DNA from 3 places in the Dehalobacterium formicoaceticum genome. Region 2 is predicted to be linked to each of the others. Evidence: riboswitches for the same ligand, from Rfam matches in the RefSeq annotation. Region 2 holds a riboswitch; each other region holds the start of a gene.
What was found. A riboswitch is a leader RNA that binds a small molecule or an ion and turns the genes downstream of it on or off. The one in region 2 is predicted to bind cobalamin.

Region 1 (10,030 bases), 1.5 Mb from region 2:
AGAAGAAAAATGTAAAAATTCCCGGTCACATGGTGGAAGAGGCGGTCCGAACCGCCCCGGGAAAAGTATTGATGGCCGGGAGAGATCCGAAAAACGATGTTATTTTGGAAGATGGTCGGGTGAATTTTATTCCCTTTGGAACCGGCGTTAATGTGATCGATCCTTATACCGGAGATTACAGAAAATCCACAAAAAAAGATATTGAACAGCTGGCTACTATTACCGATGCCTTGGATCAAATGGATTTCTGCTTTGACACGGTTATCCCCAGGGATGTTGATCCCCGGACTGTCTGTTACCATTCATTTGAAGGGCATATCAATAATTCATCAAAACACCTGTTTACCAGCCCGGAAGATACTTATTCGGCACAAATGCTGATTGAGATGGCGGGAAAAGTTGTCGGCGGCAGAGAAAAATTAAAGGAACGTCCCATTATTACCGGGGGCGGCTGTCCCATCAGTCCTTTAACCTACTCCGATGCTTTATGTGAAAGTATGATTGAATACGCTGAGGCAGAACTTCCTTTTCTTTGTCTTTCCATGGCTATGGCAGGGGGGACTGCGCCGGTAACTCTGGCCGGGACATTAGTGACACATAATGCGGAAGTATTGACAGGTGTCGTCCTAAGCCAATTGGTCAAGAAAGGCACTCCCATCATTTACGGCAGCTCTACGACCAACCTTGATTTGAGAAAAGCTGTTGCTACTGTGGGAAGTCCGGAGCTTGCCCTCATTAGTGCAGGGGTAGCAAAGTTAGCTCGATTTTATAATCTGCCCAGTTTTGTTGCCGGTGGGTAGGCAGACAGCAAAGAATCCGACGTGCAAGCTGGTCATGAAAAAACCTTGACCTATCTGTTGCCAATGTTAGCAGGCGCTAATATTATTTACGGATCAGGTATGCTGGATATGGGTATGACCTTTAGCTATGAACAATATGTCGTGGACAATGAATTTGTCCGGATGATGCGGGGCCTACTTCCGGGAATTCCTGTCCATGAGCAGAGTATGGCCGTTGATGTGATCCAAAAGGTAGGTGCCGGAGGACACTTCTTAATGGAAGAGCATACCATGGAAAACATGAAAACTGCTCAGGTATATCCCAAATTTATGAACCGTGATTCCAGAGACGTATGGGCGGCGAGTGAAACTGCCAGCTTGATCTCAAGAGGACGTCAAGATGCGATTAATATCTTGGAAACGCATCAAACAAAACCCCTTCCGGAAAAGGCGGCGTCAGAAATAAGGTCAACCATTGAAGAAATTGAAAAGGAACTGGGAATTAGAAAGTAAGTCGGGGTTCTCAGATTATTATGGCCAGGCAGGTAGAGTCCAGGCGGACTCTGCCTGAACCAGCATCTTAACCGGACGAAATGGAGGGTTACAGAAAACAGATAAGCATTAAGGAAAAAACGAGGAGGATATGGATGAAAGGGAAAATATCGATTTTAATAGCTATTGTATTAATTTGTGTTGCTCCGATGGCAGATACTTATATCTTAATTCCCGATATGTCAGGCATTGTCAATGCCTTGCCTCCAACTAATTCTACGTTAATCAGCTTCATCCTGACCATATCATCGTTATTTGTCATTCCCTCCAGCTTAATTGCAGGTAAATTGGTTGAACAGAACAAATTAAGCAAAAAAGGTGCGCTGTTGATTGGATTCACTCTTTTTACCATTGGGGGAGCAGCTGGGGGTTTATTCGCCAATATCAACTATATTTTGTTTACCCGAGCTATTGTCGGGATCGGTAACGGATTTGCTACCGCGATGGTAGCATCTATTGTAGCCGATTATTTCTCTGGTCAGGCCAGAGCAAACGTGATGGGCTTGTATAATGCGCTGGGAAGTTTGCTTGCCATTGGGCTGACGGTTCTGGCGGGATATTTAGCTGTGATTAGCTGGCGCCTGCCTTTTGCTGTGTATCTTTTATGTGCTCTGATTGTAGTCTATCATGCCATCGTATTGAAAAAGAACCCGCCTAAATCTGAAGAGCTGCTTGCAGAAGAAGAGGAGCAGGCAATGCAGGAAGCAAACGCAACTGCATTAGGACAAAAACCTCGTTTAGGAAAAGCAGTGTGGGTTTTGGTAGTGATTACGATCCTTTCCCAAGTAGTTGGAAATACCCTATATCTTTTCTTATCCATATTTATTGAAGGGGAAGGCATTGGCAACGCTGCTGCCACGGGAATGGTCAATGGTTTACTTACGGCCTCTATTGTTGTGGTAAGCCTTGTATTCGGATTCCTTTACAGCAAATTTAATAAATATACTTCCACGCTGTTTTTCCTTGCTTTCGGTGTTGGTTATCTGATGTTGGCTCGATCACATAGCTTATCAATGGTCATTCTATCAACGGTTGTTTGGGGGATTGGCTTTGGGCTATCGGTGCCTTATCTCTATCAGGAAGCAACTATGGCTCCGCCAAAAGTCTTGATTACCTTCACCGGTGCCCTTATTAACAGCACGATCTTCTTTTCCTATGTACTTTCTACCTTTGTCCAACCCTTAATAGCCGGTATCTTTAACAACGATTCCTTGCGCTTTATGTTTGATGTATTGGGCATCGTGATGATTATATGTGCTATCGGGGTGGGAATCTATTTTAAAATAAGCGGCAGCGAACCGGTGCCAAACAAAGGAGCAGTTATCTAACCGCAGACAGATATGAGAAAAAGATTTTAGTCGAGCGATAGAATTAGGATATAAGATGTTAAAAGCATTTTCAATGAACAATAAATGAGGGAAGGAGATAATAAAGGGAGGGTTACAAAAAGTATTGCTAATTGAAATTAGAGAAGGGGAGGATTGATTATGAAACGAAATAAGAATGCCGGATATGCTTCTTTTAGCGGAGCAAGCTTGCAATTATTCTCAGAAAACGATCTGCACTTTTTGCATTTAGGCACATTAGAAGTGTTGGAGAGAACCGGATTACATGTTACCGATGAAGAAGCCCTGGAATATTTTGAAAAAGGGGGCGCCCTCGTTGACCGTAAAAGCAATGTTGTGAAAATTCCTGCTTACATGGTGGAAGATGCTATTAAAAGTGCTCCTGCCAGTGTATTTTTGGCAGGTAAGGATCCTCAATATGATATCATCCTGGAAGAGGGCCGGGTTTATGTCTGTCCCTTTGGATTGGGCATTTTGATTGTCGATCCTTATACAGGCGAACTGCGAAATACTACCAAACAAGATATTGCTGATTGTGCCAGAATAGTGGATTACATTGATGAATACGATTTCGTCTTTGATACCATGGTAGCCAGAGATGTTGATCCTGCCGTAGCATGTATTCATGGCTTTGAGGCGCCATTGGTCAATACCAAAAAGCCGGTTTTAGCCAGTCCGGAAGACAAAAGAACCGCTGAAATCTTACTGGAAATGGGTGCTGTTGCTGCCGGCGGAATGGATCAATTGAAGGATCGTCCCATCATGATGCTGGGTGGGTGCACAATCAGTCCGTTAACGATTCCTGACAGCACGGTAGCCGCCGTGATTGAAGGGGCAAAAGCCCGTGTCCCGGTGATGATTCTTTCCATGGCCATGTCTAGCGGCATGGGTCCTGTAACCTTAGCCGGAACATTAGTTGTCATGAACGCAGAAATATTGGGAGCCCTAACCCTTTCCCAGTTGGTTAATAAGGGAACTTCTTTTATATATGGATCTTCTACCGGTACCCTGGATATGAGGCATAATGCTGCTGCCATGGTAGGATGCCCGGAATTAGGGTTAATCAGTGCCGGGGTAGCCAGTATTGCCAGAATGTATAATATCCCAACTTTAGTTGCCGGTGGGTAGACTGACAGCAAGGTTCCCGATATGCAGGCCGGACACGAAAAGACTCTCACCGCCCTCCTTCCCATGTTAGCAGGTGCTAATATGATCTATGGACCGGGCATGTTGGAGAGTGGGATTACTATGAGTCTCGGCCAAGTGGTTGCCGATGCTGATTTTGTGCGGATGATTAAGATGGTTTTGGAGGGTGTTCCGGTTAATGAAGAGACCCTCGCATTGGATGTCATCCATAATGTAGGCATTAAAGGACAATATCTGGGAGAAGAACACACATTCCAGCTCTTTAAAGAACTGCAGTCCGCACCCAAAATTATGGACCGCCATAACCGTGAGGAATGGAGCACAATGGGTGCCAAGGATATGGCGCTAAAGGCGGATGAAGAAGCACGCCGCATTATGGAAACCCATAATCCTCAAGTATTGTCGGATGCACAAAAAGAGATGATCCATCAAATTGTCCAAGATGCAGAGAAAGAACTGATTGTAAAGAAAAAATAAACCAGGATTCAAATAGGCTGTGTTATCCGGCATAATGGGCAGGGTTCCATTCTTCGGGCAACACAGCTTACTACTTAAATTTTCCCATTTGACAAAAGTGAAATAATAAAGTAGGGGGAATTATCCATGACGAATACCATGAGAGGGTTTGTGTTTGCAACATTGGCAGGTGTGTGTTGGGGTACCTTTGGCACCTTCGTCGGAATTTTTAAGTAGTTTTGGTTTCAGTGAAACAGCTATTGGCATCTTAGGTCCCGGGTTAATGGTCATCTTTTTTTTAACCAGAATTTTAATTCGTAAACCCCAGGTATTAAAGGTCGATGTCAGAAGGTTAGTTTTGTATATTTCAGTGGGTGTTGTTGGTGTTGTTGGTGTTTTAGGTTCAACCTGGTGCTATGCGGTGGCACTAAGTAAAGGAGTGCCTTTGGGAGTCACTTCAATTTTAACTTTCCTAAATTATTTTATTGTTGTGCTCTTCTCGCGTATTATCTGGAAAAATAAAATTACCCCTATCAAAATTGTCTCAGGGATTGCTACAATTATTGGTATTGCTTTTATTCTGAATGTGTTTGGTACACTTGCCGCCCCGGCCGAAGGGCTTTTTTGGATGGCAATCGTGGTCCTTTCCTTTGCCGGTGGGTTTCTTCTTTGCAAATATGCCGTGGATTTGGGATATGATTATGATGCATATTTAATGTATACTAATTTGTTTGCCGTGATAATTTTATCCTTTATCAATCCCCCCTGGGCTGTGGTCAGCGAAATTCAAATCAACGTGGGGGTGCATGGAATCCCGGCAGTTATGGCAATTTTGGGGTTTGGACTGATTCCTATGGTGTCAAGCTACTATTTCCTGATGACTGCTTATAGTTATTTGGAAGCTCCATTGGTGATCATTATGTACAGTCTTGACCCGGTGGTTGCCTCTATTTTAGGATTTTTGATATTTGGGCAAAGTCTGGTTCCTTTTCAAATCTTCGGGATCTTCCTTGTTTTAGCTGCCCTCGTTTGGCTGCAGCTAACAGAACGGGCTTTGGAAAGAAAACAGTTCAGGGAACATCAAGATCCCGTCAAGATGATTGTCACTTAATTTTTTGCCTCTTTCCCTCCTGATACGCATGGATAGAACAAAAAAACAGCTCAACAACCAGCAATTTTCTGATTGTTGAGCTGTTTTGTGTTTGGTACTAAACTTCCCATTGATCCCTTTAAAAACCGTATCCTCTATACTTTTTTAATTGCTCCATTTTCATTTTTTTGATATAACAAGGCTTTATATACTTAGGCATTTGCAACTGATTTATTGATTTTATTGCCTTGACAACACTTTCATTCACGATATCTTCCGCATCCTCCCGGTTTTTTGCGTAAGTGTAGGCAAAACGATAAGCGCTATCGATATTTTCCATTAAGTAATTTTCAAACAGCTGTTTTTTGTTCATCTATGCTCCTCCTCACATATGCTTAGACTAATGAAGCAGGAAATAAGTTTTGCTTTTTATTAGGTTTTCTATTATGACCGGGTGAAAGGGCACATATGAAAATATAATTTGCTGTTTTTACATTGTACCGGGTAAAAACAAATCGTCGTACTACAATGTGATTATAATCGAAAGGAAGAAGAGCAATAATTTAGAAATAATTAGTAGATAATTAGGTTGACATTTGATTATTATGGCAGTAGACTATTGTTGTATTGTAAAACATTTTTAATTTAATATTTTATTTAAATCATGGAATCAGGTGCAAATCCTGAACAATCTGGTTACTGTAATGCGGAGCAACTCCATTATGCCACTGCTGAATGCGGGAAGGCGGAGAAAGCGATGAAGCAAAGTCAGGATACATGTTTAAATAATGATGTATTATTATTTTCCAATGAAAAATAATGTACAGGATAAAGCCATATATCGGCTAAAGATTGATTGAGACATAGCACACCTGTATTTTCATGTAGAAAATGCAGGTGTTTTTTTATGCTCAGTATATTTTTTTCAACTCAAAAGAGTATGCAATGTTGGCAGGATGGAGGTGAAGAATTAAAAATAAAAGGAAAACATACTCAATGAGAAGGAAGAAAAATAGAAAAATTACTAAGATTAGTAAAGAAATAGCTCAAAACAATGATAGAGCTATTCTTAGAAAGGTGGGGCTAAAATGAAGAGGAAAATCGGATTAATTTTAATGTCGGTGCTTTTGATATTTTCACTATCTGCATGTGGAACAGATACTAAAGAAACAGGAAAGGCAGGAGGGCAAGAAACAGAGGGAGGGGAAAGCTCTGAAATTACGGTTACAGATATGTTGGGGAGGGAAATTAGTATTAAAAAACCCATTGAAAGAGTAGTAGTAAATTATTGGGAAGCACTAGAATTCTGTATCGCTGTTGTGGGAGAAGATTTTATTGATATGCCGGTAGGAGTTGGATTTTCCGGTACCGGGGAACAATTTCAAAGAATATACGAAGAAAAATATCCACAACTCCAAGATCTGCCTTTAGTAGGCGGAGGTGGTCAAAATGAATATGATATTGAAAAGATAATTTCATTAAAACCAGATCTTTTTATTGCCAATGTATTTGGTCATTTATCGGAAATAGCCTTAGATGCTGCAGAAAAACTAGAGAGAGCAGGGATTCCTACTTTAATTTTAACCAGATCAGAAGATCCATCTACTTCGCCCCAAGAAGCCGTATTGCTCGTTGGTAAAATCTTCGGAACAGAAGATCGGGCACGAGAAATGGCAGGTTTTTTAGATGAACAATTTGCAATCATAAAAAGTAAAAACCTATCTCAGAAAACAGATAAACCAACAGTTTATGAGGAAATGGGTTGGGGTACCAGAGAAGAATATAGTTCAACCGGAATAACTGATGGCTGGGCTGCTTTGATAGAGCTGGCCGGCGGAGAAAATATTGCAGTTGGCAATGTGGGTGATAATAGTAAAATAGATCCTGAATATTTGCTAACAACAAATCCCGACTATATCTTTGTGACATATTTATTAGGATATTACACTCCTGAAGAAGCTCAAGAAAATATGGATGCCACTGTAGGAGAATATGTTCAAAGAAAAGGTTGGGACAAGCTAAATGCCGTTCAAAATAACAATGTCTTCTCATTTTTTCACAATCAAGCACAAAATCAATGTGGATTCTATCCTGCATTAAAAATGGCAAAGCTTTTCTATCCCGGTGAATTTGAAGATATCAACCCTGATGAGCGATTAAAAGAATTCTTTGACCGCTTTATGCTTACAGAGTATGAAGATGGAATTTGGTTTTATCAATTAGGAGAACAACTTTAGGAGAACAACCAAATGAGCGAGAGTAATTTAAAAAGCACTTTAAAAGCCAGACAAATTTATGCAGGTATCATTAAGAAAAAATCATTGATTATTTTCCCTTTGATAGCTCTTATCCTGATCAGCATAGTTGTCAATTTATTTGTGGGAAGTGCAGATTATAATTTTACAGAAACAATAGATGCACTTTTGGGAACTACAGAAGATGAGGTTTCAATGTTTGTGATTTGGGGGCTGCGTATGCCGGTGGCGCTATCGGCGGTCGTGATCGGTGCTGCATTAGGGATGGGCGGATGTGAGATGCAGACAGTTTTAAGAAATCCCATGGCAAGCCCTTATACATTGGGATTATCTTCAGCAGCATCATTGGGCGCCGCGATCGCGATTATATTAAAGCTTTCCATCGTTCCAGGTGTCGGTACATTTTTGATAACCATAAATTCCTTTATATTTTCTTTACTGGCGGCAGGGATGCTCTATCTGTTTTCAAAAAGGGAAGACGCAGATCGGAATACTTTAATATTATTCGGTATCGTGATGAACTTTTTATTTAGCTCTTTAACCCAATTATTACAATTTGTTGCTGACGCATCAGATTTACAATCTTTAGTATTTTGGAGCTTTGGCAGCCTGAACAAGATTGATTGGATTAAACTGTTAATTATCACAATCGTGACGATACTTTGCGCATTTGTTTTTAGCCGGAATATTTGGAAATTGACTGCCATGTCATTATCCGATGAATCAGCGATAAGCCTGGGTGTTGATGTCAAAAAAACGCGCAGAAATATTATTTTTATCGTGGCCTTGCTGACGGCAACTGCCGTAAGTTTCGCCGGAACGATCGGCTTTGTCGGTTTGGTAGCGCCCCATATTGCCAGAATACTTTGCGGAGAAGAACAGAGATATTTCTTGACTGCATCAGCATTGATAGGTGCCTTGCTGCTATCCGTTGCTTCGATTGTCAGTAAATCCCTTGTTCCTGGCGTTATAATTCCCATTGGATTGGTGACTTCCCTTATTGGGATACCATTCTTTGCCCTCTTAATTTTAAAAAGAAAGGGATGATATCTATGATAACAATTGAAAACCTTTATTTTAAATACGATAAAAATCCAATATTCACAGATTTATCCTTATCATTAAAAGATAAAGTAAATATAATCGTCGGACCTAATGCCGCAGGAAAATCCACCCTATTAAAGTGCATTTTTGGCTTGCTTCCTGCTAAAGGGGAAATTCTTTGGGACGATAAGCGGCTATCAGAAATCCCCAGAAAAGAAAAAATGAATCTAATGGTTTATCTTCCTCAACAAGACATGGCCGAAACAACTTTGACTGTTTTTGAGACCGTTTTATTAGGAAGATTAGAATCTTTAGCATGGAAGGTAGGTGATGATGATTTAGAAAAGGCTTTAACAGCTTTAGAAGCCTTAAATATTGATAGCATTGCACGCCGGAAAATGAATCAACTTTCTGGAGGACAAAGAAAATTAGTATCAATTGCTCAGACCTTGGTCAGGGATCCGAAGATGATCTTGATGGACGAACCGACAAATAGTCTGGACATGCAAAAGCAATTAGAATTATTCTCGATCATAGAAGAAGTGTCTATTAAAAAAGATATGATGTTTATTATTGTGATGCACGATATTAATCTTTCCAGTCGCTATGCCGATTCTTTGGTCGTCTTAAAAAGCGGCGGGGAATTTTATTCCCAGGGAAATCCGAAAGAAATTGTAACAGAAGAAATGCTGAAAGAAGTTTATGGCATCGAAGCTTATGTGATGTTAAACGAAAATGATATTCCCGTAGTATCACCGATTCGTTCAGTAAAAGATACGATTGCACAATAGGGGAGAAGGGAGAAGAGATATGGAAACAAAGGTATTTATCGTGGCGGGAGGTCCGGGGGATGCTGAGCTTATGACGTTGAAAGGACAAAGAATTATTGACAGCGCCGATCGTATTTTTTTCAGTACCCGTTTTACTCCGCAAGAGATGTTCAGCAATACTAAGAGTAGTTGCAAATTTTATGATAGCTTTGCTTATTCTTATGATGAAAAATTACAATTAGTCAAGGAGGCAGTCAGCAAAAAACAAATCACGGCTTTCGTAACCATGGGAGATCCTTGCCTGTATGGGATGATCGGCGGTCTAACAGATCGTTTTGAAAATGAACAGATCGATTATGAAGTCATCCCTGGTGTTAGTTCCTTCAATGCTGCTACAGCTTTGCTTAAAAGAGGCATGACGGGGTTGGGACTTCCCAATACGGCAATTTGTACCACCTTACGAGATAGAGAAGATGGAGAGGAATATTTTAACCTGGTTGCCGCCCTTGGTGCGAGTCTGGCGATCTTTATGTCCGTAGAGCTCCTTGACCGGGTAATCCACGTGCTGAAGAAATACTATCCCATGACTACA
Region 2 (10,030 bases):
CTCGCCCCGGAAAAGATCTACCCGGCTGTATCTGCCTTCAAAAATGGATTCAATCCAACCGTGACCCAAACCGAAAATAGCCTGTTTCATGCCTCGGCCGAAAAACCCCCGGCCCCCGGATACTCCTTGGGACATAAGACTATGTGCTCCGCCATAAGAAAGCACAGAACGTATGCGGTCAAAGGACATGCCTTCAGCCTGATCACTGACGGTGAGAACAGAGCCATTTTTATAGCGTTTGTAACTGATGCCAATTTTTCCGGCCACCATGAACCCCTTGCGTTCCAGCCGCACATAGCTGTCATCGCAGTTGGTAATCAGTTCCACCAGGGCTTTTTCTATCGAGGCGAAACGTCTGGAATCAATGTCAATTACCCGTTGATCTACTGGCAGTGCCAGTACTGTCATGACCATCATCCTTTCCCAACAGTATTTCTAAAATAGATGCTGCCGCCTAATTTGTGTTTTTATCACAATCTTGGAGAAACTCATCCATAGCTTCAATTAGTTCTTCCTCGTCCGGAACTTGTGTCTCAAAAGCCAGCATTTCATTAATGGTTATTGAAGGAATGACAAGAACGTTCAGCTCCTTTTTACGGTCTAAGCCTTCCCGCGTAAAGCAGTTTCTCATTTGCAAGGTAATACGATCTGTAATTTCAATCGGTAAAGACCTTACCGAATCGGCCATTAAAGCCCCGCGCACTCAGTTGCCGTTTACAAATATCTCAACGTTTAATTTTTGCATCAATATCAACTCCTATTATTTAAACCTACACTATCTACACTATAATGAAGCACTAAGGTTTAACGCAAAAATGGTTAGCTAAGTTATCTGCCAAATAACCGCAATCCTATAAGAAGAACAAAGTGTTGCACCTGTTTTTGATAATTATAAAACCTTTCCCTTCAGCTCGTCAATTAATATCTTATCAATTAGTCACAGATCTAAAAGGAAAAGTATGCCCTTTCCGGAAAGGACATACTTTTCTTTTTGATGAATCTTACCTTTTACGTATTCTTCTGGATGATCAGGGAAAGGGCATCATAAAGACGGGTTAATTTTCCTAAAAAGAGACTGCCTTTCCCGATAATCATTGCTTGCTTCATTTCTCCGTCTAATATCCTCTGACAGGCATGACCGATAAAAGGGATTCCTGAAGGGATGTGCCCTTGATTGGGAGCATAACCCGGTACCCCGAAACGGTTTATTTCTTTGCTGATCTGATCCGGGCCATATTCACCCTGGAGCACCCCTAAAGAGGCAATCATTTGATAATTTCGCTTCGTCACATCACCGCAGCCGGTAGGTTCAATAATCTCAGGGTTCACCAGTTCGGCAGCAAAGCGGTCAATTTGGGATATTTTATAACCGCCCCGAGCCAGGGGTTCACGCACCAATTCTTTGAAGACATTTTGGGGAGAATCCCCGCAGGATACTTTCATACGGCCAATCAGATCGGTGCGTATCACAGGATGAATATGATCATTGGTGCTGATCAGACAGGCAAAAGAACCCAGCATATCCTCCAGCAAGGGCATTTGGTTCTTGAGATGCACAACCCCATTCATGCCCAGCTTGGCAGTGCATCCTCCTCCGACCACCACCACGTTTTGAAATATTCCTGCCTGAACCAAGGCGGCACCCTGCATCATCCCGTGTACCGGAGCGGCACAAAAAGCGCGAATATCGGATCCGGTGGCATTCGTGCAGGAACAGGCTTCAGCAATGGATTTCGCAAAACCACCGCCCCCTTTTTGACCGTCATCGCCGCAGGATTCTTCGGATACTTCCAGGACATAATCCACTTCTGACCGTTTTAAGCCTGATTGCTGCAAAAGAAGCTGCAGGGCAAGCACCCCGGAAGCCTTGGCGGCCAAGTTTTCCCTGATGTGCCGGGCGGTCAGGGCATTATCTGTGGTATGGCCCTTTTTGACGCAGCCTTGAATGGTGCCTTCACAGGTTAGGGGCACACAGGCCTCTTCTTGAATCATTCTTTTAATTTCCTGCATTTCATATCCCGTATCTTGGGGCACCTGGACACCTTTTAAGCTTTGAAGTGCCGGGTGGGCGGCAATTTTTTTAATAGTTCTTTCCTGGAAGGATTTTTCCAGACAGACAAGACCATAAACATCTACTGCCTTCATCAGGGCGAGGAATTCTTCTTCAGGCAATATTTCACCAAATTTCCCCTTGCGCTTAGCTTGCGCTAAAAGCTGTCTAAACCAGGGGCGAGGGAGCTTTGTTAATTCCTCAGGGGCCATGTTTCCGATAAATACCTGATTGGGCAGATAGGCGAGGACTTCTTCAAAATTTCTCACAGATGACTTTTGAGTTGATGCTAAAGGGATGCCTTTATGGCGCATTTCCTCTAACATCAGTCCCGGTGTATGGATTAAAGCATAGGCGGTGCTTTTGATAATCGGAAAGCTCATGGTTTTTTGCTCCTTTGCTCTTGCCGATGGTTATTATTCAGTTGATTTCTTACCGCAGAAACATCTCGACTGATCCCCGTAACATCAAGCACCATTTCCATCATGGCCATATGACCGGCGTATACCTCAGGTGGAACTTCTGTTTTTATGACATCTTCCACAATATGATAGGCGGGGAGTCCTAACTGGACTCCTGCTAATGGACCTATACGGCTAAAATCTCCCATGGCTACAGTTTCCGCCAAAAGGGCGGACATTTCCGGCTCTCCGCTGCCTAATACCACCACGATTTCTTCCCGGGGGTATTTGGCCGACAAAGCCTTGATCTGAGCTTGGTTTTCCTGGTCCATTGCTCCGGCGGAAGTTCACACATAACAATAGGTGGCAGCAAAAATCACTTCACCCCCGGCGCTGACAACCATCTCTTCCAGAGCCTGGGCGGGGACTCCGTCCCGGTCACCGATCACCATCACTTTGTTTCCCTTTAGCATTAAGCTGCTCCTTCCTTCGCTATTTAAAGCTTTATTTCAAGTTCCCTTCCTTTATTATCTTTGATATTTTTAAAACTCGTCGCAGCTGGTATTGACTATGCCCACATTGTTGCAGGAGCACCAGGATTCCAAGCGATAATTAAGGTCCAGAGCTTGGTGAGCAGGATAGAGCACACCCCCTTCTTCCGGATAAAGGCGGATCATATCTCCCCCTACCACCCGATCCACCGGCGGATAGTGGATCGCCCGATCAAGACTGCCGGTGCTCACGATGCTGTTCACCTCCGGTTCAAAATAAAACAGAGGATTGTCCCTGCCATCAGCTCCCCCGTGTTCATAGGTAACCAGAACGGTTTTTATGCCCATCTGTTCACATTCCTTTAAGTAAAGCATGGTTTCCATAAAGGTGTTGCCCCCGCATTCCCAGGTGGCAATCACCCCTTGCGCCTGCATCATTTGCGCCATACCTGCCACCAAGTTGGCACAGCGGTACTTGCTGTCAATGTCTTCAAAATGACCCCGGCACACAATCACTCCGTTAAAGTTCCAGCTTTTGCCGTGCCTTTTGTATAACTCTTCCACAATGGGGTTGTTGGTCTGATAATAAGTGGGGGTCTGAACCGCCGTATGGGAATGGAGGGCATTGACGATGGCTCCATCCATCAGTTCATTGGGATGAATCATGGTAGGCAGCAGATCATCAAAACTCATGCCATAAAGATAATTGCGTCCATAAAGACCACAGGATTCCAATTGGTTAATGTAGATCACATTGGGTAAATCCGGGTTTTTTTCGTCAGTGGAGTAAAGCTGAAGGGAATCCGGTGTTAATTCCCGCATAACCTCACCTAAATAACGGGCGGCAATGACCCCGGCATTGCGCAGCGCCTTTTCATATGTTTCTTCATCCAAGCCGGACTGTACCGTAATCACAGGAACCACATTCCAGGTTTCGGAAAAAGGGGTTAATGGTGCATTCGGCCCGGCCATATCTAAAATTCCTTCCCGGGCAATGTAAAGGCCGCCGGCTTTCCTCAAAGGAATCAGGCAGGAGGTGATCACAGCAACCCCATCCAGGCGGTATGTGGTGCCGGAACCCCCGCGGTAAACAGGAGCTTCAATGCCCGGATAAACCACGTCGCCGCCCTTAATTTTTATTCTGGGCTCCACTGCATCCATGATATGGATAATACGGGCATTCTCTCCGGGGCCGACGATTTCTATCTTAACCTTTGCCAGGGCCGGATCTTTTAAAAGCAATTCCTCCAGCTCCCGGGGATTGATATATAATGTTCTTTGCTCTAAAAATGTTTTATTATCTAAGATAACTTTTTCAACATGAAAGGTACCCATTTCAAGGGACATGGGATAACCCCCTTTCTTAAATTGATTCTTAAACAGGCTGAAACACAACAGGCTCTTGAACTTCTCTTTGCAGTAAATCCAAAGCAGCCTGGAAAATCTTTTCCTCAATGCGTTGATTATTCTCAGGGCTTAAGGAGGGATCGCCCCATGGATGGGGAATTTTTACTCCTTTGACAATTCGGTGTGCCCCCACTTGTTTTGCCAGAGGGATCATTGCCGTAAACAATACCACCGGGATACCCTGTTTTTCAATTTCTTTAGCCAGCACAGCTCCGCCGCGCGTATCCGTACCTCAGGTGCTGGTCAGGATCACACCATCTGCTCCCATATCTGCCAAAGCTTCCGCCATCTCATGACCCATTCTTTGAAAAACATGAATGACACCGCCGCAGCCGGCTGTGACAAAATACTGATCAAAAAGGGCACCGATTTGTCCCTGCTCTTGCTGCTTGTATGCTGTTTGCACAGGGACAACGAATTCTGCCCGGGCATTAATATAGTCGGGGTTAATTCCTCCATGAATACATTCGTAGTCCCGGGATAAGAGCAAATCCAGAGGATATTTGGCCCAGTTTTCTGCATTTAAGGCTTTAATTTGATCCGGATTACCTTTGGGAACAACACCAGCCGTTGTTACAAGAGCAATTTTTGCCTTTGAGATATCACTAATTGGTGCCGGAGGGGTGACTTTTTCAAAAACAGGCAAAACCAATTCACTCTCATATGTTCTGCCCTGAAGTCTGGCTTCCAGCATTTCTACAGCCCTTTTAGCCCCTGTTTCCTCACGAAAAATTACCTTGCGGATGCCCCGGGGAAGATAGCCTTCTTTTTTGGCCGGTCCTATTTCTTCCCCCGAACTGATCCTTTGGGCAAAAGCAGCCATTTTGATGAGAGCATCCTTCATGCCCCGCATGGTTTTCGTTGTGGGCAGCATATAGATGCGTTCATTTTGCCGATACATCTCCACTCCAGGGTTGTCCGGGGAAATCCCCATCAAGGCAAAAATATCCAAAGAGTTGGTAAGATGATCACAAACAGCACCGCAGGCGATGCCATAACGGCCTGCGCCAAAGGCCGGTCCGGCCACAATTAAATCCACATCGGAATTTTGCAGCTTCTCTCTTAACTCCCCCAGAACCTCTTCCTGATTTTCCTGAAAATAGTTATCACCGCAAATAGCTGTGCTGCTCATAACAAAATCCGGCCCCAGCAACCGGGCAAGATCCTCGCCGATGCCGATGGCCCCTGCACGGAACTCCAGAGGGGCATCGCCTTTTTCTTCACCCCCAATCCCTCCATAAAATTGATTCAAATAGTGCAGGACATTTATTTGCTTTTTCATTGATGACCCTCCTGATCATTTTTGGGTATTTGCCCCAGTGAATAAATCTCCAGCATTTGCTCTGTAGGTTTTTTACCAAATAAGGTGGCCAAAAGAATCAAAACAATCGTTATCGCCAGGGCAGCGATCATTTCATGAATCCCCGTCGGCCGGGATAAAAACATTTTCCAAGCAATATAGATGATAGGACTTGCTGTCAAAGCGATCATGGCACCGGATAGATTGGCCTTTTTCCACATCACGCCTAGAAATAAAGGGATGCCGAAAATAAGGGCATATCCGCCGAAGGCAAAAGCGTTGATTTTTAGAATTAGGTCCGGTGGCTTAAGAGCCAAAACGAAGGAAAGCACACCGATCACCAGAACCATCAGTTTTGCCCCATAAAGTACCCGGGGATCGTCTTGATCTTTAATAAATAAAGGCAGAATATCATTGCTTACCGAACCGGCAGCTGTTAAAAGCAAGGAATTTGCTGTGGTCATCATGGCGGCAATAAGGGTAAAAAACAACAGAGCGGTATAGAATACCGGCAAGCCGTTGATTACGCTGGGCATAGCCATATCAGGCGATGCAAGACCGGGGTGCAGCACCCGGGCAGATAAGCCCACCAATCCGGCGCCGAAGGACCAGATCACACCAAGAATCATGGAAATAGGCAAAGCCGAACGCAGTGCATTGCTATCTTTTAAGCCCCATACCCGGGCAGTAAGATGGGGTTGTCCCCAAAAGGCCACCAGGTAAGAAACAATCAGTCCGATTTGCAAAGAAAGGGGCATGTTACCGGTAAACTGAACCAGACTCGGATCAATGGCGGCAAGCTTAAGGTTTAAATTAGTAAATCCCCCCATCATTTGCAGAGAAAGATAAACCATGACAATGGTTCCTATGGTCATAATAGATCCTTGCAGGGTATCCAACCAAGCAACTCCCATATAACCGCTTAGTTGTGTGGAGATGGCTACTGTCAAACCGATAATAATCATACCCCAAAAATAGTTCAAGCCCAGTGTGGATTCGATTAAATAGCCGGCGCCCACGAATTGCACAATAATCATGGGAACAATAAAAACCAAGGTCCAAAAAGCGGAGATTATTTTTATTCTTTTTTCACCGTAACGCATAACTAAGTAGTCCGGCGTTGTTAAGATCGAACGGCTGACAGCTACCCGTCTTAGTTTGGGAATGACAAAAACCCAGCTGATAAACATGCTGCCAAATACACCGATCAAATACATTAACCCCGCCCATCCATATTGATAGGCCAAACCGGCTGCACCTAAAAAGAGTCCCGCACTGGCAGCAGAAGCAGTCCAGGTAAAAGCTGAAACCGCACCGCCTACGTTGCTGTTACCAATTAAATAATTTTTCAGATTGCCGGTATGTTTTTTTGCCAGAAAAGTTACCACGATAATACTGGCAAAGAAAAGAATTGTACCGATGATCATTTCCAAGCTCATAAAAATCACCCTTCTCTTCATGTTTCATGAAATTTTTTATAATTTAAATAAATCTTTGCAAAACAGGGAAATCCCAATAGACGCCACCAGGAGACATAGAATCACGGCGGTTAAAAACGTCCCTGCACTTGAACCAAACATGAGCTCACCTCCTTTGGAATAGAATAAAAAAAGTCCTACGACAATTAAAAATTGTCGTAGGACTTTACCTTCATCCTCATACTTAATGTTAATAAGGCAGGTCTCCTGGCTCATGGGTCATCGCATTCATCGAAAAGAACCTTCCCAGTTCGAAACCAGTGGTTCATCTTCAAGCTCACCAATTACAGTGGTGGGTCCGCTCCGTTCTTCATTACCAAAAATTCTGTGGAATGATCCGGATTCCCTATTATCCCCAGTTGGGGCACCTTGTTACAATGTTATATAGGTTTTTCTTATGTAAATTAAATAAGAAAGCGGTTTGTATTATGGGCGTAATTATATTATGCCCCCAGGATAAAGTCAATAGTAAAGAATACCAAAGGTTGATTATTATCAAGCGCTAATTATCTGTTGACTATTAACATGAAGTTGCATATTATTATAGCGCAAAATGAAAATTCTATTATTAGCACAATCCTTAGGAATATTTGTTAATGAGGAGCAATAAATAATGATATTTTTAAATGAAAAAGAAATTAAGTCGGCAGTAACTCTTAAAGAAATGATGGATACCATTGAAGAAGCCTTTGATACTTTCAGAAGCGGTGAGTTTTATATGCCGGAGCGTATTAATGTGGAACACAAAAACAAGAATATGCTTTATATGCCTTGTTTTACCAAAGATATGATTGGCACTAAAATTCTTTCACTATTTCCTGAGAATCAAGAAAAAAAATTACCCCTCATATACGGATTGATGATGTTAAATGATTATGAAACCGGGCATCCTTTGGCGATCCTTGATGCCCAGACATTAACTGCCTTACGTACCGGGGCTGTTGGCGGGGTAGGCATGCGGCATTTTGCTTATCCTGACAGCGAGAGGGTAGGTGTTGTCGGCTGCGGAGTCCAGGGATTCCATCAGATTCTTTATGCCTGCGACCTAAGACCAATTAAACATATCTACTTATTTGATGCTTTTAATAAGGATCTTGCGGATTATATCAAAAGGCTTAACCAAGCACTGGCCCCAAAAAATCCGGAAATCACCATTTGTAATGATACTGTAGAATTATTAAACAAAAGTCAAATTGTTATCACCACGAGTCCGGCGACTGAACCGGTGCTGCCCAATCGGCCGGAGCTTTTGGAAGGAAAGTGCTTCATCGCTGTTGGTTCCTGGAAGCCTAATATGCGGGAATTACCAGATGCCATCTGGCAAGTGGTGGATCAGGTCTATACAGAACTTCCTTATGCCTGCGAGGAGAGCGGTGATCTGAGTCAACCGCTGGCGGACGGCATTCTGACCATGGATCGGGTGAAATACATGGGAGATTATCTGGCAAAAAAGTCGGCCGGGGAAACTATTCAGCTGGGGAAAACCAGATATTTTAAATCGGTAGGTATGGGATTGTTTGATCTCACGACAGCCGACCTCATTTACAAAAAGGCTTTGACAAAAGGGATAGGACAAAAGATTAATCTATAGTACTCTCACGATTTGGATTATTTAATAAAGGAGGTCAATGAAAATGCATCAGCCGGCAAGTATTTTTAATGATGTCATTGGGCCGATCATGATAGGGCCTTCTAGCTCCCATACAGCTGCCTCTGTGCGCATTGGACAGATCATCCGCAGCATGATGGGCGGAGAAGTGAGCAAAGTGGTTTTTCAATTTTCCTCTCAGGGATCCCTAGCTACCACCTTTTCCGGCCAAGGATCCGCGTTTGGTCTTGCTGCCGGAATCATGGGATTTGCAGCGGATGATCCCCGGGTGGCAGATGCCTTGGAAATAGCCGAATCCGCCGACATAATAATTGATTTTCTCATTACCGATGAGCCTTGTGACCATCCCAATCTCTATAAGGCTGTCATGTGGGACCGTAACGGTAACAGTCTTACAGCAGAGATGGTATCAATAGGCGGCGGCATGATTCAGGTGAGAAAGATTGGGGAAATTCCCGTGCATATGGACGGTGGATATTATGAAACTGTCTTCCTTTTGGGTAATTTACCTGCAATGGAAGCAAGGATGGTCTATGAAGATATGGTAACTGCTTTAGCATCAACGGAATTTTCTTATGATGAAATTTTACTTAGCCATAATACAAAAGATGATTATCTTTTAAATATCAAGTCCCAGGCAGATTTGGGGGAACAGGTGGGAGGATTGATTTCCCAAGGGAGGCGTTTAGATATTCTCCCGGTGCTCCCTGTGTTTTCTCATAAAAATTATCAGGGACTGTTTAATACTGCCGAGGAAATGCTGGCTATTGCCGAAAAAGAGAAGCTTGCCCCCTGGGAATTAGCGGTAAAATATGAGAGCCTGCGGGGAGGTATTTCTCATCAGGAAGTTTTTGATCAAATGAGGGAAATTGTACGGATTATTCGGCGTACGATGGAGCTCTCGGAACAGGAAGAGAAGGAATATCATGATCGCATCCTGGGCCGCCAGGCTTATAAATTAAAGGCGGCAAAACTTTTGTCAGGATCCGTCATGAATGAGGTGATCAAGGGTATCACGCTGATGATGGAAGCAAAAAGCTCCATGAAAGTAATTGTGGCGGCACCAACGGCCGGATCCTGCGGCATAGTACCCGGAACCCTTTGGGGTGCGGCCGTTGTTCTAAAAGCTGGGGAAGAAGAATTAGTTAAGGCAATGCTCGCTGCCGGGCTCATTGGCATCATTATCGCCGAACATGCTACCTTCGCCGGGGAAATGGGCGGGTGCCAGGCTGAATGCGGCTCCGCGTCCGGTATGGCTGCCGCCGGTATAGTACAGTTAATGGGGGGCACAGTA
Region 3 (10,030 bases), 120 kb from region 2:
GGCAAGTGGTTTTCTTGCTAAGTTTTAGAACTGCTAATGCATGACTTTGTTGGCGTTTGGCTCACGCCTGAAAGGCGAGAGACTTACGGCAAATTAGTTAGGTAAAAATGAATATAAGAGATGAGCAGAGATTAGATGAGAAGAGCTAGCTGAGTACAGGTGAGGTTTGTTACGTTAACCAGGCATAGCCCTGGTTTTATTTATTCATTTTGAGAATGGAGGAAAATTGGATGGCAATTCAATTGGAAAGATATAGTATGGAGAAAATGGTTTTTGAACAGGAACAGAAATTGGGGGCTTTAATGGAACGACTTTTCGTAAAATCCCCTTATTATCGAAAAAAACTTCAGGAAGCCGGTATTCAACCGGGAGATATTCGCACCATCGAAGACCTGGAGCGGGTTCCTTTTACTGACAAAAACAGCCTTCGGGAGACCTATCCTTTGGGTATGATGGCTGTGGACGAGGAAGAAGTGATCCGCATCCATTCCTCATCAGGAACTACCGGTAAACCGGTGATCATTCCTTATACCCGACAAGACGTGGAAACATGGACGGAAATGTTTGCCCGGTGCTATGAAACCGTGGGCGTGGGCAAAAGAGACCGGGTGCAGGTAACCCCGGGATATGGGCTTTGGACAGCTGGGATCGGCTTTCAAGCCGGGGTGGAAAGATTAGGAGCCATGGCCATCCCTACAGGTCCCGGTAATACGGAAAAACAATTGGAAATGATGGTTGATCTAAAAACAACCGTTCTTTGCGGAACATCTTCCTATGGCCTCTTACTGGCCGAAGAGATTGCTCGGAGAGGTTTAAGAGACCAAATCCACTTGAAAATGGGCATCTTTGGCTCTGAACGGTGGGGGGACAAAACCCGGGCCAAAATCGAAGAATACTTAGGTATTGACAGTTTTGATATTTACGGTTTGACCGAGGTCTATGGACCGGGGATTGGCATTGATTGCCCGGCACATCAGGGGATGCATTACTGGTCTGATCATTTGCTTTTTGAAATCATTGATCCTATAACAGAAAAACAATTACCCATGGGAGAAGAAGGGGAATTGGTTATTACGACTTTGACTAAGGAAGGAATGCCCTTATTAAGATATCGAACTCATGATATTACCCGCATGCTTCCTGACACATGCCCTTGCGGCAGTCCTTATCCTATGATTGACCGGATTCAGGGACGCACAGACGATATGATCAAAATTAAAGGGGTTAATATTTATCCCGGACAAATTGACCACGTTTTACACATTACCCCCGGCTGCAGCAGTGAGTATCAGATTCATCTTTCCCGCGAAGAGAGAAGGGATATGATGACGGTAAAGGTAGAAGGGGAGGAAGGTCATGACCACAGATCGGTAGGAGAACGCTTGCAAAAAAACATTAAGGTTAAAATTGGTATCATGGTGGACGTTGAGGTTTTGCCCTGCGGTGCATTGGGAAGAAGTGAAAAAAAGAGTAAACGTATTTTTGATACTCGGCATATGTAAACCAAAGGGATATTTTTCTCAGCCTCAAGGGTGTTTTCTTATACCCAATGACATCTTGCTTTAAAGATTAAGAAAATTGAAATAGCAAATGCCGCAGTTACTGCGGCGGCAAATGACCAGCTTAACGGCTGGTTTTCTGTTTCTCGAAGCCAGTTGGAACCAGAAGACTGTTCCCATTGATGAACTATGGATGAAAATATTTTTAACTTCTTTTTCGGGCATAAATGCGTTAGAATTATAAGATGAAAGATCAATGACAGAGAGGGATGATAAGATGGGTATCGGAGAATATTCTTGCGGCGTTTGCAAAATCCATGGGTGTTCCAAAGGGGAAAAGGAAGGATTGCCGAAAAATTGCCCTACCTTGGATGATGAATCTTTGGATGAAATTCTAAAAATGTATACCGGAGAAGAGCTTTTATGGGCACAGAAGGCAGCCCTTGTAGAAAGTGAAGGGTATTGCCAAAAAACCAGGGTGGAGGAAATCATGGATTTTGCGCGTAAATGCGGCTTTACCAATCTGGGTGTGGCTTTTTGTACCGGTTTAAAAAAAGAAATGGCCATTTTCCATAAAATTTTAACGGCCCATGGGTTCACGGTGACTTCCGTGATCTGCAAAAACGGCAGTGTCGCCAAAAAAGAGTTTTTGCATCTGAAGGATCAAGAGCTAGTACGTCCTGATACCTTTGAAGCGATGTGTAACCCCATCGGTCAGGCGGTGTTTTTAAATAAAGCTATGACAGAGTTAAATATCCTGCTGGGATTATGTGTCGGTCATGATACTCTTTTTATCAAGCATTCCGAAGCTCCAGTCACGGTACTCGCAGTAAAAGATCGGGTCTTGGGACATAATCCTGTTGCTGCTCTATATATGGCGGATGGATATTATCGAAAAAAGCTTTTACCGGATGAAAAATAAGATGTAGATTATGAAAAAGGAAGTTTGATCATGAAGACGATTCTTTATGAATATCCTTTACCTTTGGGGGGATTTATCTTAGGGTTTGCTTCTTTGGGTAACCTTCTCCAATCCTATGGTCCCTATGGTGGGACAGTTAGGAATGTTCTGGGGGGGGTATCCGGTATTCTATTCTTATTATTTATGGGTAAACTCATATTTTATTCTAAAAAGGTAAAAGCGGAATTAAATAACCCTCTCGTAGCCAGTGTATTTCCAACATTTTTTATGGCTATGACTGTGTTAGCTTCTTATATAAAACCATATTTTCCAGTGTTTTCTGCTATTATATGGGTAAGCGGAGGAATTTTTCACCTTATATTCATGATCTGGTTTAGCTTAAAATTTACCATGCAATTTAACATTAAATATGTTTTCCCAACCTGGTTCGTTATGTATGCAGGTATTGCGGTGATGAGTGTAACAGCATCTTTCATGGGGATAAAGATGGTTGGGCAAATGGCTTTTTGGGTGGGGTTGGTAGTCTACATTTTCCTTTTGGTGCTTGTTTTATACCGGGTCCTAAGGGTGAAGGATATGCCGGAGGCTGCCTTGCCCACATTAGTGATTTTAGCGGCACCGAATAGTATGTTTCTGGCAGGGTATTTAAATTCCTTTACGGAGCATAACATAATGCTTATTAAACTGCTGCTCACCATGTCAATTTTATTCTATGCAGCGATATTAATTCTTCTGCCAAGATTATTGAGCTTAAAATTCTATACTAGTTATTCTGCCTTTACCTTTCCCCTTGTGATTAGCGCTACCGCTATGAAGCTGGCAGATGATTTTTTTACCAAGGGGCAGCAAACGATACCTCTCCTTCATGAGCTAGCGTGGCTGCAGCTGTGGTTGGCTGTGTTGATTACCTTATATGTGTTTTTTAAGTATCTGCAATACTTAATCACTACAATGAAAGAGGAGAAAGAGAAAAAGGTCTTCTCCCAAAAAGATAAAACATATGAGATATAATAATAGAAGAAAATAAGGCTAGTTTTATTGAGAAAAGGAGGAAATAAGGTGACTTTATGTGAAAAATGCCGGGTGGAAATCCCGGCAGGAGATGAAATGAAGCTGCATGGGAAAATCGTTTGTGAGGATTGTTTCGTAGCTGGAGTTCAGCCTCCCAAGACTTGTGATGTTGCAGCGGTGCACAGCGCTAAAATGCATCGCCAAATGACCGGTCAAACGGGAACAGAAGGATTAACTGATTTACAGAAAAATATTTATGAATTTGTCCGGGAGCAGGGACAGGTTACCCGGGATCAACTAGTGGAGCGTTTTGCGCTGCCTTTGGCAGAAATCGAAAAACAATTTACTGTTTTAAGGCATTGTGAGCTATTAAAAGGGAAAAAAGAAGCAGGTGTTGTATATATTACTTTCATGAATTAATAAATAGATGATTGGCGGGGTACAGAAAATGTTAGATTTAACAGAAAATGCTTTAGCAATATTGGAGCGCCGGTATTTAAACCGAGATGAAAAAGGAGAAATAATTGAAAGTACGGAAGAGTTGTTTGATCGGGTCGCCAAGTCGATCGCGGAGATAGATCTGGTTTATGGAGCTAAGGAAGAAGAGGTGGCTGCACTTCACGATCGTTTTTATCATCTGATGACGAGCCTTGATTTTCTGCCCAACTCCCCTACATTGATGAATGCGGGGCTGCCATTGGGGCAGCTATCGGCTTGTTTTGTTTTGCCGGTGCCCGACACGATGGAGGGGATTTTTGAGGCAGTTAAGAATACGGCATTGATCCATAAGAGCGGCGGGGGAACCGGGTTTAGTTTCAGCCGGCTCCGGTCAAAAGGCTCCGTTGTGCGTTCCACCGGTGGGGTAGCTTCCGGTCCCATTAGTTTTATGAAAGTTTTTAATACGGCTACAGAAGCAGTCAAACAAGGAGGCAAGCGCCGGGGTGCCAATATGGGTATTCTTCGGGTTGACCACCCTGACATTTTAGAATTTATTAAATGCAAAGAAGATAAATCGGAGTTGACAAATTTTAATCTCAGTGTGGGTATTACCGAGGAATTTATGGCTGCGGTGAGAAAAAAAGAAACCTATCCGCTGAGAGATCCTATTGGGAAAAAAGTGATGGGTGTTCTGGATGCAGCCCAAGTATTTAAGCTGATAGTGGAAAAAGCCTGGGAAAGCGGGGAGCCGGGGATTGTCTTTCTGGATCGCATCAACGGGGACAACCCTTTGCAGCATATGGGGGAAATTGAAAGCACCAATCCATGCGGAGAGCAACCTTTGCTGCCAAATGAGTCCTGTAACCTGGGTTCTATTAACCTGGCCCGGATGGGAAAAGATGATGGTCGGGGCATTGACTACGAAAAGCTGAAGGAAACGGTTCATCTGGCCGTTCATTTTTTGGATAACGTCATTGATGCCAACACCTATCCTTTACCGGAAATCGGGGCCCGATCCAAAGAAACCCGGAAAATCGGTCTGGGGGTGATGGGTTTTGCCGATCTTTTAACTTTATTGGGAATTTCTTATGATTCGGAAGAAGCTGTCACTGTGGCGGAACAGATCATGAAATTTATCAATAGTGAGGCTAAGAAGGCTTCCATGAATTTGGCGCAAGATCGAGGTACTTTTCCACAGTATCATGGAAGCCGCTGGGAAAAAGAAAACATGCCCCTGAGAAATGCCACCACCACCACCATTGCCCCCACCGGCACCATCAGTATGATTGCCGGATGCAGCAGCGGGATTGAGCCTCTTTTTGCTGTGGCCTACACCAAGGTCTGCATGGATGAAGACAAACTGATGGAGGTTCATCCTGTATTTAAGCGCCTTGCCTTGGAAAAAGGCTTTTATACACCTGAATTAATGGAAAAGGTCAAAAAACTTGGTTCTGTGAGCATGATTAAAGGTATTCCTGATGAGGTGAAACGTATTTTTGTGACAACTCAGGATATTTCTCCTTATTGGCATGTCCGCTTGCAAGCCGCATTCCAAAAGTATACGGATAATGCCGTAAGTAAAACCATTAATTTTCCCCGAAATGCTCATGTAAAAGAAATTGAAGAAGCATATTTCCTGGCTTATGAATTGGGGTGTAAAGGACTGACTGTGTACCGGGATGGGTCGCGGGAGGGTCAGGTACTTAATGTAGGTGAAGTGACCGATCCGGATCAGATAAATGTGTCCAGTACCTCGGGTGATGGCAAGATTGCTCCTCGGCCTCGTCCGGAAATCACCCAGGGAATCACGGAAAAGGCAATTGCCGGTTGTGGGAATTTATATATCACGGTGAACTATGACACCAATGGAATTTGTGAAGTATTTACCAATTTGGGCAAAGGGGGAGGATGCCCTTCCCAGACGGAAGCCACCAGTCGTCTGGTGTCACTGGCTTTAAGATCGGGAATCAGCCCCGATGCTGTGATTGAGCAAATGAAAGGAATCCGCTGCCCATCGACCCTAAGCCGTAAATCCAAAGGGACAAATATCCGAGTTTTGTCTTGTCCCGATGCCATCGCCCGTTCTTTAGAAAAGGTTTTGGACGTTGCTGTGATGGAAAGCAATGGTCATGACTTGAATGATATGGCCAATGAAGTTGAGAATCTTTATAAGCAACAAGAAAAGAAGAAAGATATTACCTGCCCGGAATGCGGAGGTGATCTGGAACATGAAGGAGGCTGCGTCCTCTGCCGATCTTGCGGATATAGTAAGTGTGGTTAAGATCAGCCCAAAAGATTGTGAATAATATTGTGAAATATTTCTTGCTTTCTTTAAGGTTAGGTGTTAGAATGTTACAAACAAATGAATAGTACTTGGAATTAGGTGCCCTTGAATAAGAATCATCAAGGGGTAATAGGGAACCAGGTTAAAATCCTGGACGGTCGCGCCACTGTAAACGAGGAGTTTTGCTTTGAAATCCATTAAGGATTTTCATGATAGGAAAGCAAAATGATGATATGTGAGTCAGGAAACCTGCCTAGTTCGAAAGGTGTAATTTCCTTTCGCGGAAAAAGGGGTGCGCAGTATGCATTGTTTATAACCTCATTTTCTTAAGAAGATGAGGTTTTATTATTTTAGCCATAACAACTCCTTAATTTTTTGCCCGGCTTGTAATCTGGGCCGGGCTGAAAAATTTTTTTAGATCTTAAGGAGCGATGACATAATATAAAAGCATATTAAAAAAATCCAGGTTTGAGAGGGGATTTCAGTAGGTTTGAGGCAGGTGCAGAGGTAAAATGTTTGAATATGAAATTCAAGTACCGGGGATCAGGTTATATGAAAAAAATAATATATTAGTGCTTTGTTCAGAAAAAAAACTGATCACATTAAATTCTTCCGTCTTAGGCGGAGGATTCAATACGCCCAATTTTGTCGTAAACCAACAGGTCATATCCGGTTATTCCGGGGATGACCCTATGGAGGATCTTGCCAAGGGGATTAAAGAAATTGAAATATCACCGGATCAATGTGTGGGCATGATGACGGCTGCCCATGTGAAAGATGCAGCGGTGGAGTCTGAAGGTAATCAGGATATATCAGTTACTGCCATTGTCACTGCAGGAACCAGTAATGCCATGGCAGCGGGAGGCACCCCTCCACCCATGGATTTTCAGGGTATGGGTACTATCAACATCATTCTGCTTGTGGATGGCAATTTGACCGAGGGAGGCATGGTCAATGCTGTGATCACGGCCACAGAAGCTAAAACCATGGCTCTGCAAGATCTGAAAATTAAGGATATATTTACCGGTGAACCCGCTTCCGGTACATCTACCGATGCGGTAGTCATTGCCGCGACCGGGAAAGGGGAAAGCCTCCCCTATGCCGGTACGGCAACTGTAGTAGGTGGTATGATCGGACGTACTGTAAGGAAATCAGTGACAGAAGCCATCCATCGGTATTTCCGATATAAGGAGATTCATGGTTAAAAAAACTCACTTATCTTGGGTAGAAGATCTGTCTTCGGGAAATTACCGAAATCACGAACTCCTTCTGTATTTCGGAAGGAGTTTTTAATTATTAATATTGGTTTTAGGTCTTTATATTGTAGACAGGGAGATATGTACAGGTTTCTTTGTGTAAGTGTGTGAAAGGAATTAAAGATCATTTGATTAAGTAGTTGTATTTTGGAGATTACTGATGTAAAATACATTTAAATGAATATTGTATTTTAGGTGCCGTTAAGGAGAATAGGGAAACCGGTGTATATTCCGGTGCGGATCCGCCGCTGTAATCGAAGACGAATCCCCGTAATGCCACTGCCTGGTAGGTTCAGGGTGGGAAGGTGCGGGAGGAGGATGACACGAGAGCCAGAAGACCTGCCTTAAATAAAAGTTTTCGCCAGAGGAAACTGGGAAGACTATTATATAAGGATCATTATGGATTCCCTTGGCTGGAGGCTGAGGGATTTTTCATTTGCAGATAAGTGAGGGTTAATCATGTTTTATGTGGACCAATTTGTTTATACCAATAAAATGCGTGGGATTCATCCTGGGGAGAAGTTTGCTTTTGCCATGGCTACTCTGGTTATTTGTTTCACGGCTCATAAACCGCTGATTCATTTGCTTATTATCGGTATTATGTTGGGTCTTTTGGTTTTTAAAGCCCGTGTTCCCTGGAGGGTAGTTGCCAAACTGATGCTCGTACCATTGAGTTTTTTGCTGATTGGCGTAGTGACCATTGGTGTGCTCATTGTTGATGATCCTGCCGGAATGTTGGCCAGTCTAAAACTGGGACGCTTTTATCTGGGTGTCACGGAAACCAGTCTGGCTCAATCCTTTTCCATTATGATGCGGGCGCTGAGCGCGGTGACTTGCCTGTATTTTATTGCCTTAACCATACCGATGATTGAGTTGATTTATCTGCTGCAAAAAATGAAGGTGCCCGCGATATTTGCGGAATTGATGATGTTGATGTACCGCTTTATTTTTGTTTTTGTGGAAACGGCCTTTAATATTTACACTGCCCAGTCTTCCCGCTGGGGATATTGCAATTTTAAGCGGTCGATCTACTCTTTTGGCATCCTTTTTGGAAATCTGTGCCAGAAAGTATTTTTTAAAACAAAAGCTTTATATGATTGTTTATTATCCAGAGGTTATGAAAGCGAACTTAAGGTGATTAACCCCAAATATCACTTTTCTCTGGCGAATATTGCTGTTTTTAGTCTGATAGACCTTGGACTGATTATTTTAGCTTTCATTTAGGAGGTCAATAATGTCTGAATATATTTTAGAGGCAGAAAACCTGAATTTTTCTTATATGGATGGCACGGTTACCTTGAAAAATCTATCCTTGAAATTTGAGAAAGGGAAAAAGTTTGGAGTAGTGGGGAATAACGGTGCCGGGAAATCTACCCTCTTTTTACATTTTAATGGCGTGCATCGGCCGGAAAAAGGAAAGATCATTTATAAAGGGGCTTCAGTTAATTATAACTCCAAAAGTTTGAAAGAACTGCGCAAAAATGTAGGGATTGTTTTTCAGGATCCTGATAGCCAGCTTTTTTCAGCCAGCGTATATCAGGATGTTTCCTTTGGCCCGGTGAACATGGGATGGCCGGAAGAAAAAATTCGTACCAAGGTAGAACAAGCTTTAAAAAGAACGGGTACCTGGGATTTTAAAGATAAACCCACTCATTTTCTCAGTCATGGACAGAAAAAGAGAGTAGCTATTGCCGGTATTTTGGCTATGGAGCCGGAGGTCATCTTTTTGGATGAACCTACCGCCGGTTTGGACCCTTATTATTGTGCGGAAATGATGCAGTTATTGGATGATTTTAATCAAACGGGGGCGACATTGATTTTATCCAGTCATGATTTAAATGAGATATATGCTTGGGCGGACTATATTTTTGTTATGAACAAGGGAGAAATCATTGCCGAAGGATTGCCGGAGGAAATATTTCGTAATGCTCAGGTGTTAAGAAAGGCTAATTTGAGGAAACCCTGGGTGCTGGATGTCTTTGACGAACTGGTAAAAAACAAGGCGATTAAAGAAGAAACACCCATCCCCAGAAAAAAAGAACAATTAATGAGCTTATTTTCCCAATTGCAGGTTTTGGATCGTTTAAATTAATGTAAGAACAGCACCATATTTGAGTGCTGTTTTTTTTATCAAATTCCAAGACTCCCACTTCTATAAGTGGGAGCTCCTATTTTCACTTCAGGTGGGGTAGATTCCCCATCTGAAGGCCCCGATGTTCAGCTTTAGCTGAACGAGTTCACTGCTGTGCTTGTTCTTGCTATGATTATCATAATAAAACACGATTGGTGCAATAATAAGATAGATAAGACATGGTTAGGGGGGAAAAATTATGGCTGTTGGCGTCAGTGTACCCAGAAAGGAATCCTGGTCAAAGGTCACCGGCAGGGCGAAATACAATAATGATTTCCATGAACGGGGTATTTTATATGTAAAAATGTTAACCAGCACCATTGCTCATGGAAAGATCAAGTCCCTGGACATTAATGAAGCTTTGTCTGCCCCCGGAGTTCGGGCGGTAGTCACCGGTAACGATTTCCCGGTCTTGATCGGCACAGCTTTATTTGACCAACCCCCTATCGCTAAGGACAAGGTACGCTATTTTGGTGAGCCGGTGGCACT

Region 1: it holds a riboswitch for cobalamin, as region 2 does, so the genes downstream of both, CEQ75_RS07835 (ABC transporter substrate-binding protein) here and CEQ75_RS00395 (sodium:solute symporter family transporter) in region 2, are expected to answer to the same signal.
Region 3: it holds a riboswitch for cobalamin, as region 2 does, so the genes downstream of both, cbiQ (cobalt ECF transporter T component CbiQ) here and CEQ75_RS00395 (sodium:solute symporter family transporter) in region 2, are expected to answer to the same signal.

The regions. Positions count from the first base shown of each region.
Region 1 covers NZ_CP022121.1:1,585,819-1,595,848, forward strand. The annotation lists partial or broken gene mttB ([trimethylamine--corrinoid protein] Co-methyltransferase) at 1-1,292, shown strand, start outside; gene CEQ75_RS07810 (MFS transporter) at 1,427-2,659, shown strand; partial or broken gene mttB ([trimethylamine--corrinoid protein] Co-methyltransferase) at 2,819-4,300, shown strand; gene CEQ75_RS07825 (DMT family transporter) at 4,455-5,390, shown strand; gene CEQ75_RS07830 (RNA polymerase sigma factor) at 5,509-5,742, opposite strand; cobalamin riboswitch at 5,999-6,168, shown strand; gene CEQ75_RS07835 (ABC transporter substrate-binding protein) at 6,458-7,606, shown strand; gene CEQ75_RS07840 (FecCD family ABC transporter permease) at 7,619-8,671, shown strand; gene CEQ75_RS07845 (ABC transporter ATP-binding protein) at 8,677-9,459, shown strand; gene CEQ75_RS07850 (cobalt-precorrin-4/precorrin-4 C(11)-methyltransferase) at 9,479-10,030, shown strand, end outside.
Region 2 covers NZ_CP022121.1:86,283-96,312, reverse strand. The annotation lists gene CEQ75_RS00430 (ATP-binding protein) at 1-408, opposite strand, end outside; gene CEQ75_RS00425 (hypothetical protein) at 455-688, opposite strand; gene grdC (glycine/sarcosine/betaine reductase complex component C subunit beta) at 1,009-2,433, opposite strand; gene grdA (glycine/sarcosine/betaine reductase complex selenoprotein A) at 2,430-2,924, opposite strand; gene CEQ75_RS00410 (glycine/sarcosine/betaine reductase component B subunit) at 2,994-4,289, opposite strand; gene CEQ75_RS00400 (glycine/betaine/sarcosine/D-proline family reductase selenoprotein B) at 4,318-5,631, opposite strand; gene CEQ75_RS00395 (sodium:solute symporter family transporter) at 5,628-7,088, opposite strand; cobalamin riboswitch at 7,308-7,514, opposite strand; gene CEQ75_RS00390 (ornithine cyclodeaminase family protein) at 7,741-8,718, shown strand; gene CEQ75_RS00385 (L-serine ammonia-lyase, iron-sulfur-dependent, subunit alpha) at 8,762-10,030, shown strand, end outside.
Region 3 covers NZ_CP022121.1:3,731,414-3,741,443, reverse strand. The annotation lists gene CEQ75_RS18095 (phenylacetate--CoA ligase family protein) at 267-1,502, shown strand; gene CEQ75_RS18090 (DUF1847 domain-containing protein) at 1,756-2,421, shown strand; gene CEQ75_RS18085 (TDT family transporter) at 2,452-3,432, shown strand; gene CEQ75_RS18080 (hypothetical protein) at 3,481-3,852, shown strand; gene CEQ75_RS18075 (vitamin B12-dependent ribonucleotide reductase) at 3,881-6,151, shown strand; cobalamin riboswitch at 6,235-6,425, shown strand; gene CEQ75_RS18070 (adenosylcobinamide amidohydrolase) at 6,667-7,359, shown strand; cobalamin riboswitch at 7,587-7,771, shown strand; gene cbiQ (cobalt ECF transporter T component CbiQ) at 7,870-8,634, shown strand; gene CEQ75_RS18060 (energy-coupling factor ABC transporter ATP-binding protein) at 8,645-9,502, shown strand; gene CEQ75_RS18055 (xanthine dehydrogenase family protein molybdopterin-binding subunit) at 9,741-10,030, shown strand, end outside.